3 regions of the Variovorax cryoconiti genome follow, and region 3 is predicted to be linked to each of the others. Evidence: predicted binding sites of a transcription regulator. Region 3 holds the regulator's gene; each other region holds the start of a gene.

Region 1 (4,237 bases), on a different contig from region 3:
GGTCGAAGCCCATGAGGTACAGCATGATGAAGCCGACCGGGAACAGCATCGCGCCGACCAGCGCATTGCCCGTGTTGACCGTCACGGTGACGGCGAAGGCCGCGGCCAGCGCGAGGATGGCGCCGGCCATGTAGGAGCGGATCAGCGTGTCGCGCGTCGACATCAGCAGTTTGGATTCGCCGGCGTCGACCATCTTGGTCACGAATTCGGCAGGTGCGAGATAGGCCATGTGAAACCCTGAAGAGAAAAATGAAAAGGAGGGGCTGCGTTCAGCCGTGGGCGACCAGCACGCGGCCGTCGTCCACACGCACGGCGTGGGGGCGCACCGAGTTCTGCGGCGCTTCGAGGCATTCGCCGGTGCGCAGGTCGAAGTGGTTCTTGTAGAGCGGCGAGGCGACCACAAGGCGGTCACCCAGGCTGCCGATCAGTCCGCGCGAGAGCACGCTGGCGCCGGACTGCGGGTCGATGTTGTCGATGGCGTGGAACTGGTCGTCGCCGATGCGGAAGACCGCGACATGGCGCCCCGCCACCAGCGCGCAGACGCCGGTGTTCGGGAGGATGTCGTCGGCCGCGCAGACGGCGGTCCATTGCAGGGTGTCGGTGGGCATGTGCAGGTTCCTTGAGGGTCAGGCCGGTGTGGCCTCGGCCGGTGCCGTAGCGATTTCCTCGGGCCGGGCCGGGCGGATCTGCCCGCGTTCCTGCATGAAGACGATGCGTTCGTCGGCCTTGTCGCTGTTGACGAAGGTGCGAAAGCGCTGGCGCACGGTGGGGTCCGTCACGGCCGTCTTCCATTCGCACTGGTAGGTGTCGACCACGTGCTGCATCTGGGCTTCCAGCTCGGCGCCGAGCCCCAGGCTGTCGGCGATCAACACGTCCTTGAGGTAGTCGAGGCCACCTTCGAGGTTGTCGCGCCAGGTGCTGGTGCGCTGCAGGCGGTCGGCCGTGCGCACGTAGAACATCAGGAAGCGGTCGATCAGCGCGATGAGCGTGTCCTTGCTCAGGTCGCTGGCGATGAGTTCGGCGTGGCGCGGCTTCATGCCGCCGTTGCCGCAGACGTAGAGGTTCCAGCCCTTGTCGGTGGCGATGATGCCGACGTCCTTGCCCTGCGCCTCGGCGCATTCGCGGGTGCAGCCCGAGACGCCGAACTTGATCTTGTGCGGTGCGCGCAGGCCCTTGTAGCGGTTCTCCAGCTGCACGGCCAGGCCGACGGAATCGTCCACGCCGTAGCGGCACCAGGTCGAGCCCACGCAGCTCTTCACGGTGCGCAGCGACTTGCCGTAGGCATGGCCGCTCTCGAAGCCGGCGGCAATGAGTTCTTCCCAGATCAGCGGCAGCTGGTCGACGCGCGCGCCGAACATGTCCACGCGCGCGCCGCCCGTGACCTTGGTGTACAGGCCGTACTTCTTGGCGACCTGGCCCACGGCGATCAGGCCGTCGGGCGTGACTTCGCCGCCGGGCATGCGCGGCACGACCGAGTAGGTGCCGTCTTTCTGGATGTTGCCCAGGAAGTAGTCGTTGCTGTCCTGCAGGCTGGCCAGCTGCGGCTTGAGCACGAATTCGTTCCAGACGGACGCGAGCACGCTGGCGGCCACCGGCTTGCAGATGTCGCAGCCCAGGCCCTTGCCGTGCTTGTGCAGCAGGTCGTCGAAGGTCTTGATCTGTCCGACGCGCACCAGGTGGTAGAGCTCCTGGCGCGAATACGCGAAGTGTTCGCACAGGTGGTTGTTGACGGCCATGCCGCGCTTGGCCATCTCGAACTTCATCACCTGCGTGACCAGCGGCACGCAGCCGCCGCAGGTGGCGCCGGCCTTGGTGCAGGCCTTGATCTCGGCGATGGTGCAGGCGCCCCTCGCACCCAAGTCCGCGACGGCCGCGCCGATCTGCGCCTTGCTCACGTTGTTGCACGAGCAGATCTGCGCGGTATCGGGCAGCGCCTCCACGCCCAGGCCCGGCTTGGCCTTGCCGTCGCTCGACGGCAGGATCAGGAACTCCGGCTCGGCCGGCAGCGCGATGCCGTTGAGCGCCATCTGCAGCAGCGTGCCGTATTCGTCGGCATTGCCCACCAGCACGGCGCCGAGCAGCGCCTTGCCGTCCTCGCTGACCACGATCTTCTTGTAGACCTGCTTGCGCTCGTCGATGTACTGGTAGTTGCGTGCGTTCGGCGTCTTGCCGTGCGCATCGCCGATGCTCGCCACGTCGACGCCCATCAGCTTGAGCTTGGTGCTCATGTCGGCACCGGCAAAGGCGGCCTCGGCATCGCCGGCCACGTGCCGGGCCGCCACGCGTGCCATCTCGTAGCCCGGCGCCACGAGGCCGAAGGTCTGCTCGTTCCACGAGGCGCATTCGCCGATCGCGTAGACGTCGCGGTCGCTGGTGCGGCAGTGGTTGTCGATGGCGATGCCGCCGCGCGCGCCGACGGCCAGCGCGCTCTGCCGCGCCAGTTCGTCGCGCGGGCGGATGCCGGCGGAGAACACGATCATGTCGGTCTCCAGCCAGGTGCCGTCGGCGAACACCATGCGGTGGCGGGCCGTGGCGCCGTCGGTGATGTCCACCGTGTTGCGGCCGGTGTGCACGCGCACGCCCAGCTCCTCGATTTTCGTGCGCAGCACGCGCCCGCCGCCGTCGTCGACCTGCACGGCCATCAGGCGCGGCGCGAACTCGACGACGTGGGTCTCCAGCCCCAGGTCGCGCAGCGCCTTGGCGCATTCGAGCCCGAGCAGGCCACCGCCGATCACGACGCCGGTCTTGGAATGGGCGCCGCTGGCCTTCATGCCCTCCAGGTCGTCGATGGTGCGGTAGACGAAGGTGTGCGGCCGGTCGCGGCCCGGCACCGGCGGCACGAAGGGCGACGAACCGGTCGCGAGCACCAGCTTGTCGTAGGGCAGCACCTCGCCGTCGAGCGTGGTGACGGTGTTGTTGCGCCGCTCGATGGCGGCGGCCCGTGCCGCCAGGCGCAGCGAGAAACCGCTGCGCGCGAAGAAGTCCGGCGCGACCAGCGACAGGTCGTCGGCGGTCTTGCCGGCGAAGAATTCGGAGAGGTGCACCCGGTCGTAGGCGGCGCGAGGTTCCTCGCACAGCACGGTGACTTCGGCATGCGAAAGCCCTTGCTGTTCGAGTTCCTCGAGGAACTTGTGGCCCACCATGCCATGACCGACGACGATGATTTTCATGTTGAATCCTGCACGTCCGGCCCGTGGGTGCCGTGCAGTGGCCACGTCACGAAGGATGTGACACGGCCAGAGGCCCCCGCGAGATGCGGAACGAAATCGGGTTGGAACGACCGAGTGCCGGGCGGATGAACGCGTCGGGAGGCTCGGGTTCCGCCGTCGTTGGCGGAGGCGAAGACCATCGCAGCGGCACTGCGGCGATGGTCACTGCAGTTCATGCACGATTCGTGCCCGGCGATTCGGGCCGATGGGCGAGGGGATCGGTGCAATGCGGGCATGCCGCGCACCATGTCGGCACCAGATCGGGCCGCCAGCCCCAACAATGGGGCGGAGCGGCGCAGGTCTCAGCCTTTCAGGCCGCCGCTTCCAGCCCGTTGCTGAAGTGCTCGCGCATGCGGGCCATGGCGGCGGCCGGGTCCCGCGCGACCAGCGCCGCCATGAGCGCGCGGTGCTCCTTGAGCGACTCGTCGATCCGCCCCGACTTGAGCAGCGAGTTGTGACGGTTGAGCTTCATCACCTTGCGCAGGTCGGCCACCATCTGGTCGCGCCAGCGGTTGTTGGCGATGGCGAGCAACTGCATGTGGAAGCGCTCGTTGATCGCGAAGAAGTGTTCGCGGTCGACCTGGCCCGGGATGGCGGCGGCTTCCAGTTCGGCATGCAGCACCTGCAGCGTGTGCAGCTGTGCCTCGGTCGCGCGCTCGGCCACCACGCCGGCCGCATCAGCCTCCAGCAGCGAAAGCAGGTGGTACACGTCCGTCAGGTCCTGCCGCGACACCTCGGTCACATAGGCGCCGCGGCGCACCTTCATGGTCACCAGGCCTTCGGCGGCCAGCACCTTGAGCGCCTCGCGCAGGGGGGTGCGGCTGATGCCGTATTCCTCCGCGATCTTCATCTCGTCGATCCAGCTGCCCGGCTCGAGTTCGCGGTTGAAGATGCGCTGGCGCAGCAGTTCGGCCACCTCTTCATAGAGGGCGCGGGGCGTGAGGGTGGCGGCGGACATGGCGCGAATGTACCGCAGAAATTTCGTTTGAATTAATAATTACGGATGGTTAGACTCGATGAAACCAACA
Region 2 (4,237 bases), on a different contig from region 3:
CGCTTCTCGTCGGCCCGCACCACCTCGGGCACGGTGCCCGCCGCGTCGAAGCGGAACGCCAGCCCTTTCTCGGCCGCCTGCAGTTCGAACATGTCGGCCAACTCGCGCATGGCCTCGGCGAAGTGCATCGGCCGCGCATGCAGTGTGAGCTTGCCGGCTTCGATGTGCGCAATGTCGAGCGTGCCTTCGATCAGCGACAGCAGGTGCTCGCCGCCGCGCTTGATCACCGCCACCGCCTGCTGGCGGTGCGGCGGCACGGTGGCGTCCTCGCCCATCAGCTGCGCGTAGCCGAGGATGGAATTGAGCGGCGTGCGCAGCTCGTGGCTGATGGCGCTGATGTAGCGGCTCTTGGCCTGGTTGGCATGGTCGGCCTGCTCGCGCGCGATGTCGGCGCTCTGCTTGGCGGCCTGCAGCGCGCGGTCGGTTTCTTTGTGCAGCTCGATCTCGCGCATGAGCAGGCGCGTCTGGCGGTTCGATTCTTCCTGCGCCACCTTGCGGCTCTGGTGCGCCAGCACCAGCCACCAGGCCACGATGCCGGCGATGAGCAGCAGCGCCATGTAGCTCTTGAGGAAGCTGGATTTGAGCGAGGCGTGCTGCGCCTTCATCACCGCGGTGGCGGCATCGCCAGCCGGCATCAGGCCCAGCGCGCTTTCGCCGAGCGCGCGCAGCTCTTGCTGGTAGAGCACGCCGAACACCGTGGCCAGCAGCGGCACGATGACCAGTGTGAGCAGCAGGAAGTGGCCCAGCCCCGTGTCGAGGTAGGGCCATACGCGGCGCGGCAGCAGCCAGCGCAGCGCGCCCGACCATTGCACCGACAGGCTCGCCTGTGGCTTGCAGAGGTCGCCGCAGCGCGCGTCGAGCGTGCAGCACAGCGAGCAGATCGCGCCCTGGTAGGCGGGGCAGTGCGCCATGTCCGGGCCTTCGTACTCGCGCTCGCAGATCACGCAGCGCTGCACCTGCAGGCGCTGGTAGGGGCCGGCGTCGGGTTCGAACTGGATCCAGTGGATGCCCTTCGCACCCGCGTCTGCCGTGCGCTGCACCGGGCCGCGCGCCAGGTAGTACTTGCCGCGCGTGGCCCAGGCGATGATCGGCGCAGCCACCAATGCGGTGCCCATGGCGATGAGCGCGGAGAAGGCCTGCGCCAGCGGCCCGAACACGCCCAGGTGCGCCGTGATCGACAGCACCGACGCCAGCGCCATCGCGCCGACGCCGACCGGGTTGATGTCCCACAGGTGCGCGCGCTTGAACTCGATGCCCGGCGGCGACAGGCCCAGCGGCTTGTTGATGACCAGGTCGGCCACCACGGCCATCATCCAGGCGATGGCGATGTTGGCGTAGAGGCCCAGCACGTCGCCCAGCGCCTCGAACACGTTCATCTCCATCAGCATGAAGGCGATGAGGGCGTTGAACACCACCCACACCACCCGGCCCGGGTGGCTGTGCGTGACGCGCGAGAAGAAATTGCTCCAGGCCAGCGAGCCGGCGTAGGCGTTGGTGACGTTGATCTTCAGCTGCGAGATGACGACGAAGATCGCCGTGGCCGCGACCGCCCAGCCGTAGTCCGGAAAGACGTACTCGAAGGCCGCCAGGTACATCTGGTTCGGGTCGACCGCGCGCTCCGGCGGCACCATGTGGCCAATGGCGAGGTAGGCCAGCATCATCCCGCCGAGCATCTTGAGCACGCCCATCACGACCCAGCCCGGGCCGCCCATCAGCACCCCGCCCCACCAGCGCTTGCGGTTTGCCGGGGTGAGCGCGGGCATGAAGCGCAGGTAGTCGGCTTGTTCGCCCAACTGCGTGATGAGCGCGATGCCAACGGTCAGCGCGGCACCGAACAGGTGCAGATTGAAGCCGGTCGACCGCGCCGAGGCGCCGTCGTAGTGCGTCAGACCCGCGAATGCACCAGGGTCGCGCACCAAGACATAGCCGAAGGGCACGACCAGCATCAGCAGCCAGATGGGCTGGGTCCACATCTGAAGCCGGCTGATGGCCGACACGCCATGCGTCACCAGCGGGATCACCACCAGCGCGCAGATGAGGTAGCCCCAGGCCGGCGGAATGCCTAACGCCAGCTCCAGCGCATAGGCCATCACGGCCGCCTCGAGCGCGAAGAAGATGAAGGTGAAGGACGCGTAGATCAGCGAGGTGAGCGTCGAGCCGATGTAGCCGAAACCCGCGCCGCGGGTGAGCAGGTCCATGTCGACGCCGTAGCGCGCGGCGTAGGTGCTGATCGGCAGACCGGCCAGGAAGATGATCAGGCCGGTGACCAGGACTGCCCAGAAGGCGTTGATGAAGCCGTACTGCACCAGCAGCGTGGCGCCCACCGCCTCGAGGATGAGGAAGGACGCCGCGCCGCCGAAGGCCGTGTTGGCCACCCGCCATTCCGACATCTTGCGGAAGCGCTGCGGCGTGTAGCGCAGGGCGTAGTCCTCCAGCGTCTCGCGCGCCACCCAGCTGTTGTAGTCGCGCCGGACCTTGACGATGCGCTGCGGCGCGTCATCGGTCGGGGGGGGCATGGCGGCGTCGTTCACACCGTTTCGGTGCAGGTTCTGTGCCACGGCACGAGTGTTGCATCGGCGGGACGGCTGCCCATAATCGGGCCCCTCATCGTCATTCCGCCTGCACACCCGACTGCCCATGGAACTCACACCGCGCGAAAAAGACAAGCTGCTGATCTTCACGGCAGCCCTGCTGGCCGAACGCCGCCAGGCGCGTGGCCTGAAGCTCAACTACCCCGAAGCCATCGCGCTCATTTCCGCCGCCGTGATGGAAGGTGCGCGCGACGGCAAGAGCGTGGCCGCGCTGATGAGCGAAGGCCGCAGCGTGCTCACGCGCGCCGACGTGATGGACGGCGTGGCCGAGATGATCCCGGACATCCAGATCGAGGCCACCTTCCCCGACGGCACGAAGCTGGTCACGGTGCACCAGCCGATCGTCTGATTCCCTTCTTCATTGTTCCCGAGCGGAGACCTCCATGCGCCTGACGCGTTCCTCTTTCGCAGCCCTGCTGCCCTCCCTGGCGGCTGCCGCCCTCGGCGCCCTGCCGCTGCTGGCCTCGGCCCATGTCGGCGCGGACGGCGCGGCACACCACGACATCGGTTTCGCGCAGGGTTTCCTGCACCCGTTCACCGGAATGGACCACCTGGCCGCGATGGTCGCGGTCGGCCTGTGGAGCGCCTTGATCGCGCGCAGCGACCGTGACGTGCTGTGGGCACCCGTCGGGTTCGCGGCGATGCTGTTGGCCGGCGCGCTCGTCGGCCTGGCGGGCGTGCAGGTGCCGGCTGTCGAACCGATGATCGCGGCGTCGCTGCTGGTGATCGGCCTGCTGGTCGTCACGCGCCTGCGCCTGCCGGGCCCGGCCGCTGCGGCGCTGGTCGGCGTGTTCGCCGTCTTCCATGGCGTGGCCCATGGCCACGAACTGGCCAGCGGCCACGGCGCCCCGCTGGCCATCGCCGGCATGGTGCTGGCGACGGCACTGCTGCACGCGGGTGGCATCGCGATCGGCTGGGCGCTGCGCCAGCGGACCGTCTGGCTGCCGCGCGTGGCCGGTGCGGCCGTCGCGCTGTTCGGTGCAGCCTTGCTCGCGCCACTGGCCTGAGGCCGTCGCCATGATCCCCGGCGAACTCTTCACCGACGAGGGCGAACACACCCTCAACCCCGGCCGCCGCACGCTCACGCTGGTCGTGCAGAACACCGCCGACCGGCCGATCCAGGTCGGCTCCCACTACCACTTCGCCGAGACCAACGGCGCGCTCGGCTTCGACCGCGAAGCGGCACGCGGCATGCGGCTGAACATCGCGTCGGGCACGGCCGTACGCTTCGAGCCCGGCCAGCAACGCACGGTCGAACTTTGCGACTTCGCGGGCGAGCGCGTGGTGTACGGCTTCCGCGGTCTCGTTCAAGGAAAGCTCTGACATGGCGACCATCGGAAGGCGTGCCTACGCCGAAATCTTCGGCCCGACCGTGGGCGACCGTGTGCGCCTGGCCGACACGGACCTATTGATCGAGGTCGAGGCCGACTACACGCTGCGCGCCGGCGGCTATGGTGAAGAGGTGAAGTTCGGCGGCGGCAAGACGATCCGCGACGGCATGGCGCAGTCGCAGCGGATGCGCGCCGAAGGCGCCGTCGACACGGTGATGACCAACGCACTGATCCTCGACCACTGGGGCATCGTGAAGGCCGACATCGGCTTGAAGGGCGGGCGCATCGTCGCGATCGGCAAGGCCGGCAACCCCG
Region 3 (4,237 bases):
ATAGAGGTCGTTCTCGCTGCGGTACGGCGCGTGCGCCAGTTCGATCAGCACGCGCTGCGCCAACCGGCTGTGCAGGTTGAGCTTCATGGCGTCGCGCCACGAGCCGCGCACGAAGACGCCGCCGCGCGAGGCCATCAGGTCGTCGCCGGCCAGGCCGGTGAGGCCGTGCACTTCTTGCGCCAGAAAGTCCTCGACGCCGGCGGCGCAAGGCAGAAAGAGATGGAGCTGGTTCATGGTGCGGACTCAGAGCGCCTTGCGCAGGTTGGCCGGCGCGATGCGCAGCGCTTCACGGTACTTGGCCACGGTGCGCCGGGCGCATTCGATGCCCTGCTCCTTGAGCATCTCGGAGATCTGGCTGTCCGACAGCGGTTTCTTGATGCTCTCGGCCGTGACGAACTGCTTGATGAGCGCACGCACCGCGGTGCTCGACGCGTTGCCGCCGGTCTCGGTGCCCAGCGCCGAGCCGAAGAAGTACTTCAGCTCGACCGTGCCGTAGGGCGTGGACATGTACTTGGCCGTGGTCACCCGGCTGATGGTGGATTCGTGCAGGCCGAGCTCGTCGGCGATCTCGCGCAGCACCAGCGGCCGCATGGCCAGCTCGCCGTGCACGAAGAAGCTCTTCTGCCGGTCGACGATGGCATTGCTCACGCGCAGGATGGTGTCGAAGCGCTGCTGGATGTTCTTGATGAACCAGCGCGCCTCCTGCAGCCGCTGCGACAGCGCCTGGCTGCCCTCGCCCTTGTGCTGCTTGAGCGCGCCGGCGTAGATGTCGTGCACCCGCAGGCGCGGCATCACGTCGGGGTTGAGCATCACGCGGAACTTGATGTTGGTGCCGGCGCCCATGCGCGTGACGATCACGTCGGGGACCACCACGTTGCGTTCCACATCGACGAAGCGCCGACCCGGCTTGGGTTCGAGCGTGGCGATCAGTTGCAGCGACGAGCGCACCTCTTCCTCGTTGCTGCGCGTGAGCGTGGCCAGGCGCTTGAAGTCACGCCGGGCGAGCAGTTCCATCGGCTGCTTGCAGATCGCGATGGCGGTCTTGCGCACCTGCGTCTCTTCGGCGCTTTCGTTCGCACGGGCCAGCGCACGCAACTGGATGGCGAGACATTCGCCCAGATCGCGTGCGCCCACGCCGACCGGTTCCAGGCTCTGCAGCAGGCCGAGCGCCACCTGGAAGTGGTGCACCAGGCCGTCGAACTCGTCGTTGTCGTCGCCGGCCAGGCCCGAGGCCAGGGCGGGCAGCGAGTCCTCGAGGTAGCCGTCTTCGTTGAGCGATTCGATCAGGAAGCGCAGCGCCGCCTGGTCGCTTTCGTTCAGGCGCAGGCTCAGGGCCTGGCGGTGCAGATGGGACTGCAGCGACTCCTGGCTGCGCGCCAGCTCGGTGGCATCGGCGCGTTCGTCGTCGCCCAGGTTGTTGGCGCGCGGGGGCGCGTCGCCGCCCCATTCGCTGTCGTCGGGTGCCATGTCGACAGTGCCGTCGCCTTCCCAGTCGGGCGTGGCTTCGGTCGCGTCGACCGCCGGCGCCTCGGCCTCGGTGGTGCTGGTGGTGCTGTCGTTGCTGGCGGCGGCGGGGCCGGGCGCGAAGTCGTCGTCGCGCGGCGGCGGCGCATCGGCGGCGTCGACGCCGAACTCCTCACGGGCGGCCTCTTCGGCGGTGCGCTCGAGAAACGGGTTCTCGTCGAGCATCTGCTCCACTTCCTGGCTCAGTTCGAGCGTGGACAGCTGCAGCAGCCGGATCGACTGCTGCAACTGGGGCGTGAGCGCAAGGTGCTGCGAAACGCGGAGCGACAGGCCCTGCTTCATGGGAGTTTCGCCCTCCCCTTACATGCGGAAGTGTTCGCCCAGGTACACGCGGCGTACCTCGGCGTTGTCGACGATCTCCGAAGGCGTGCCTTGTGCCAGCACTTGCCCGTCGCTGATGATGAAAGCGTGGTCGCAGATGCCCAGCGTCTCGCGCACGTTGTGGTCGGTGATAAGCACGCCGATGCCGCGGCTCTTCAAGAAGCTGACGATGCGCTGGATCTCGATCACGGCGATCGGGTCGATCCCGGCAAAGGGCTCGTCCAGCAGGATGAAGCGCGGCTGCGTGGCCAGGGCACGGGCGATCTCGACGCGGCGTCGCTCGCCGCCCGACAGCGCCAGCGCCGGCGAATCGCGCAGATGCTCGACGCGCAGGTCCGACAGCAGTTCGTTCAGGCGATCGTCGATGCGCTTCTTCGACATCGGCACGAGCCGGCCCTTGGCGTCGGGCTCGCGCTGCAGCTCGAGCACGGCACGCACGTTCTCCTGCACGCTGAGCTTGCGGAAGATCGAGGCTTCCTGCGGCAGGTAGCTCAGGCCCATGCGGGCGCGGCGGTGGATCGGCATGTGCGCGATCGGCTCGCCGTCGATGCTGATCTCGCCAGCGTCGGCCCGCACCAGGCCCACGATCATGTAGAACGAAGTCGTCTTGCCCGCGCCATTGGGCCCGAGCAGACCGACGACCTCGCCCTTCTGCACATCGAGCGAGACGTTCTTGACGACCTGCCGGCTGCCGTAGCGCTTCTGCAGCCCGCGCACCTGGAGCCGGCTGCCTTCGACGGCCGCAGGGGGTGCGGCGTGCTTCGCGATGTCCACGCTGTCGTTCACGGGCGCGCTTCTCCGCCGAGCGTGGTGCTGGGGCGCAGGCCCCGGCCGGGTGCAGATGCCGGCACGGCGGGTGCGCTCGGCTGCGCCGCTTCCGCGCCGGCTGCCTTCGGCGTCAGGATGGCGCGCACGCGGCTGCCCCGGTCGCCGGCGGCCACGCTGGCACCCGGGGGCAGCGGCGCGCCGTTCACGGTGAAGGTGTCGTTGCTCTGGTCGTAGACGATCAGCGCGCCGGTGGTCTCGTCGTTGACCTTCGCGCCGATCAGCCGCCGCATGATGGCGCGGCGGATGAACTTGACGTTGTCGGCGCGGCTGTCGTACTCGATGACCTCCGACTCGCCCTCGGTCCACTCGTCGACGCCGGAGTCGCGCTTCTGCTTGTAATAAGCCAGCTTTCCGGGCGCCGCGGTGACCACGCCGTACTGGTAGCCCTCCGGGTCCTGGCGCACGTCGATGCGCGCGCCGCGGATGATGATGGTGCCCTTGGTCACCACCACGTTGCCGGTGAACACGCTGGTCTGCTTCAGGTCGTCGTAGCGCATGGCATCGGCCTCGATGTTCATGGGCTTGGTGCGATCGGCCTTTTCAGCCAGCGCCGGAACCGTGGCGACGGCGAGCAGCAGCGCGGCGAAGCCGGCGCGCAGGAGGGAGGAAAGGGGAGTGTGGGGTCGATGTGTCATAAAGGCACGAAACTTGCTCGACGATTGTATGCGCCGGATCAGTGCATCCGGTCGCTCGGACGAAAAAGCCCGCCGAGGCGGGCTTTTGACATTCTTGAAACGGCCGTGGTGAACAGTCGCCGGTCCTCCGGTCTTCAACCCTTGCGGGCTTCAGCCACCAGCAGGCCCACAACTTCCAGCGCCCGGTCGAGCGAACCGGCCGTGTCGCCGTCCACATACCAACGCCCGGCCACGCCCAGCGCCGGCACGCCGGCCACCTGATAGTCGCTGGTCAACTGGGTGGCGCGCTTGGCCTTGCCGGCCACCGAGAAGGACTTGAACAGGTCGGCGAACTTCTTGCCGTCCAGGTCGGGCTGCTTCTCGGCCCAGGCCAGGATCGCGGCGTCGCCGACCAGCGGCTGGCGCTGCTGGTGGATGGCCTGGAACAGCTTCATCTGGAAGGCGTCGACCTTGCCCATGGCTTCGAGCGTGTAGTAGAGCCGCTGCTTGGCTTCGGTGTCGTTGCCCACGAAGGGCACCGGGATGCGCTTGAACACCACGTCGGCCGGCAGCGTCTTGACCCACGGCTCCAGGCGCGGCTCGAAGGCGGCGCAGTGCGGGCAGTTGTACGAGAAGAATTCGACCACTTCCACCTTGCCGGCGGGCGTGTCGACCGGTGCGCGCTTGCCCAGCACGATGTAGTCGGTGCCGGCCTTCGGCGGGCGGGCCTGGGCATGCACGCCGGTGGCGGCGAGAGGAAGCAGCCCGATCGAGGCGGCGGTCAGCGAAAAATCACGGCGGTTCATGGTCATCAAAGGTTCTCCTGTGCGGCTGACAGAGCCGGGCAGCGGCTGCGGAGTTCCCGCAGCCAGGGATGGTGGGCGCCTGGGGCACCGATCGGTGAGACGTTCAGGCGTTCAGCGCTGGACACGGACCAGGTTGGATTCGAG

Evidence for each region. The regulator sigma-54, encoded in region 3, starts transcription at its own class of promoters, with help from an activator protein. The targets are predictions, from matches to a motif close to TGGCANGNAANCTGCTTT.
Region 1: a site for sigma-54 is predicted at 3,383-3,400, ahead of nirB (nitrite reductase large subunit NirB). Genes of this name have one in related genera too.
Region 2: a site for sigma-54 is predicted at 2,558-2,575, ahead of ACSFA2_RS06220 (urease subunit gamma). Genes of this name have one in related genera too.

What each region holds. Positions count from the first base shown of each region.
Region 1 is NZ_JBPJZI010000012.1:84,209-88,445, forward strand. It holds gene ACSFA2_RS22935 (formate/nitrite transporter family protein) at 1-229, opposite strand, end outside; gene nirD (nitrite reductase small subunit NirD) at 270-608, opposite strand; gene nirB (nitrite reductase large subunit NirB) at 627-3,170, opposite strand; gene ACSFA2_RS22950 (GntR family transcriptional regulator) at 3,520-4,167, opposite strand.
Region 2 is NZ_JBPJZI010000002.1:308,166-312,402, reverse strand. It holds gene ACSFA2_RS06225 (hybrid sensor histidine kinase/response regulator) at 1-2,516, opposite strand, end outside; gene ACSFA2_RS06220 (urease subunit gamma) at 2,638-2,940, shown strand; gene ACSFA2_RS06215 (HupE/UreJ family protein) at 2,975-3,598, shown strand; gene ACSFA2_RS06210 (urease subunit beta) at 3,609-3,914, shown strand; gene ureC (urease subunit alpha) at 3,916-4,237, shown strand, end outside.
Region 3 is NZ_JBPJZI010000003.1:436,985-441,221, reverse strand. It holds gene ACSFA2_RS11130 (THUMP domain-containing class I SAM-dependent RNA methyltransferase) at 1-234, opposite strand, end outside; gene ACSFA2_RS11125 (RNA polymerase factor sigma-54) at 244-1,806, opposite strand; gene lptB (LPS export ABC transporter ATP-binding protein) at 1,825-2,631, opposite strand; gene lptA (lipopolysaccharide transport periplasmic protein LptA) at 2,628-3,308, opposite strand; gene ACSFA2_RS11110 (thiol:disulfide interchange protein DsbA/DsbL) at 3,443-4,093, opposite strand; gene ACSFA2_RS11105 (SPOR domain-containing protein) at 4,205-4,237, opposite strand, start outside.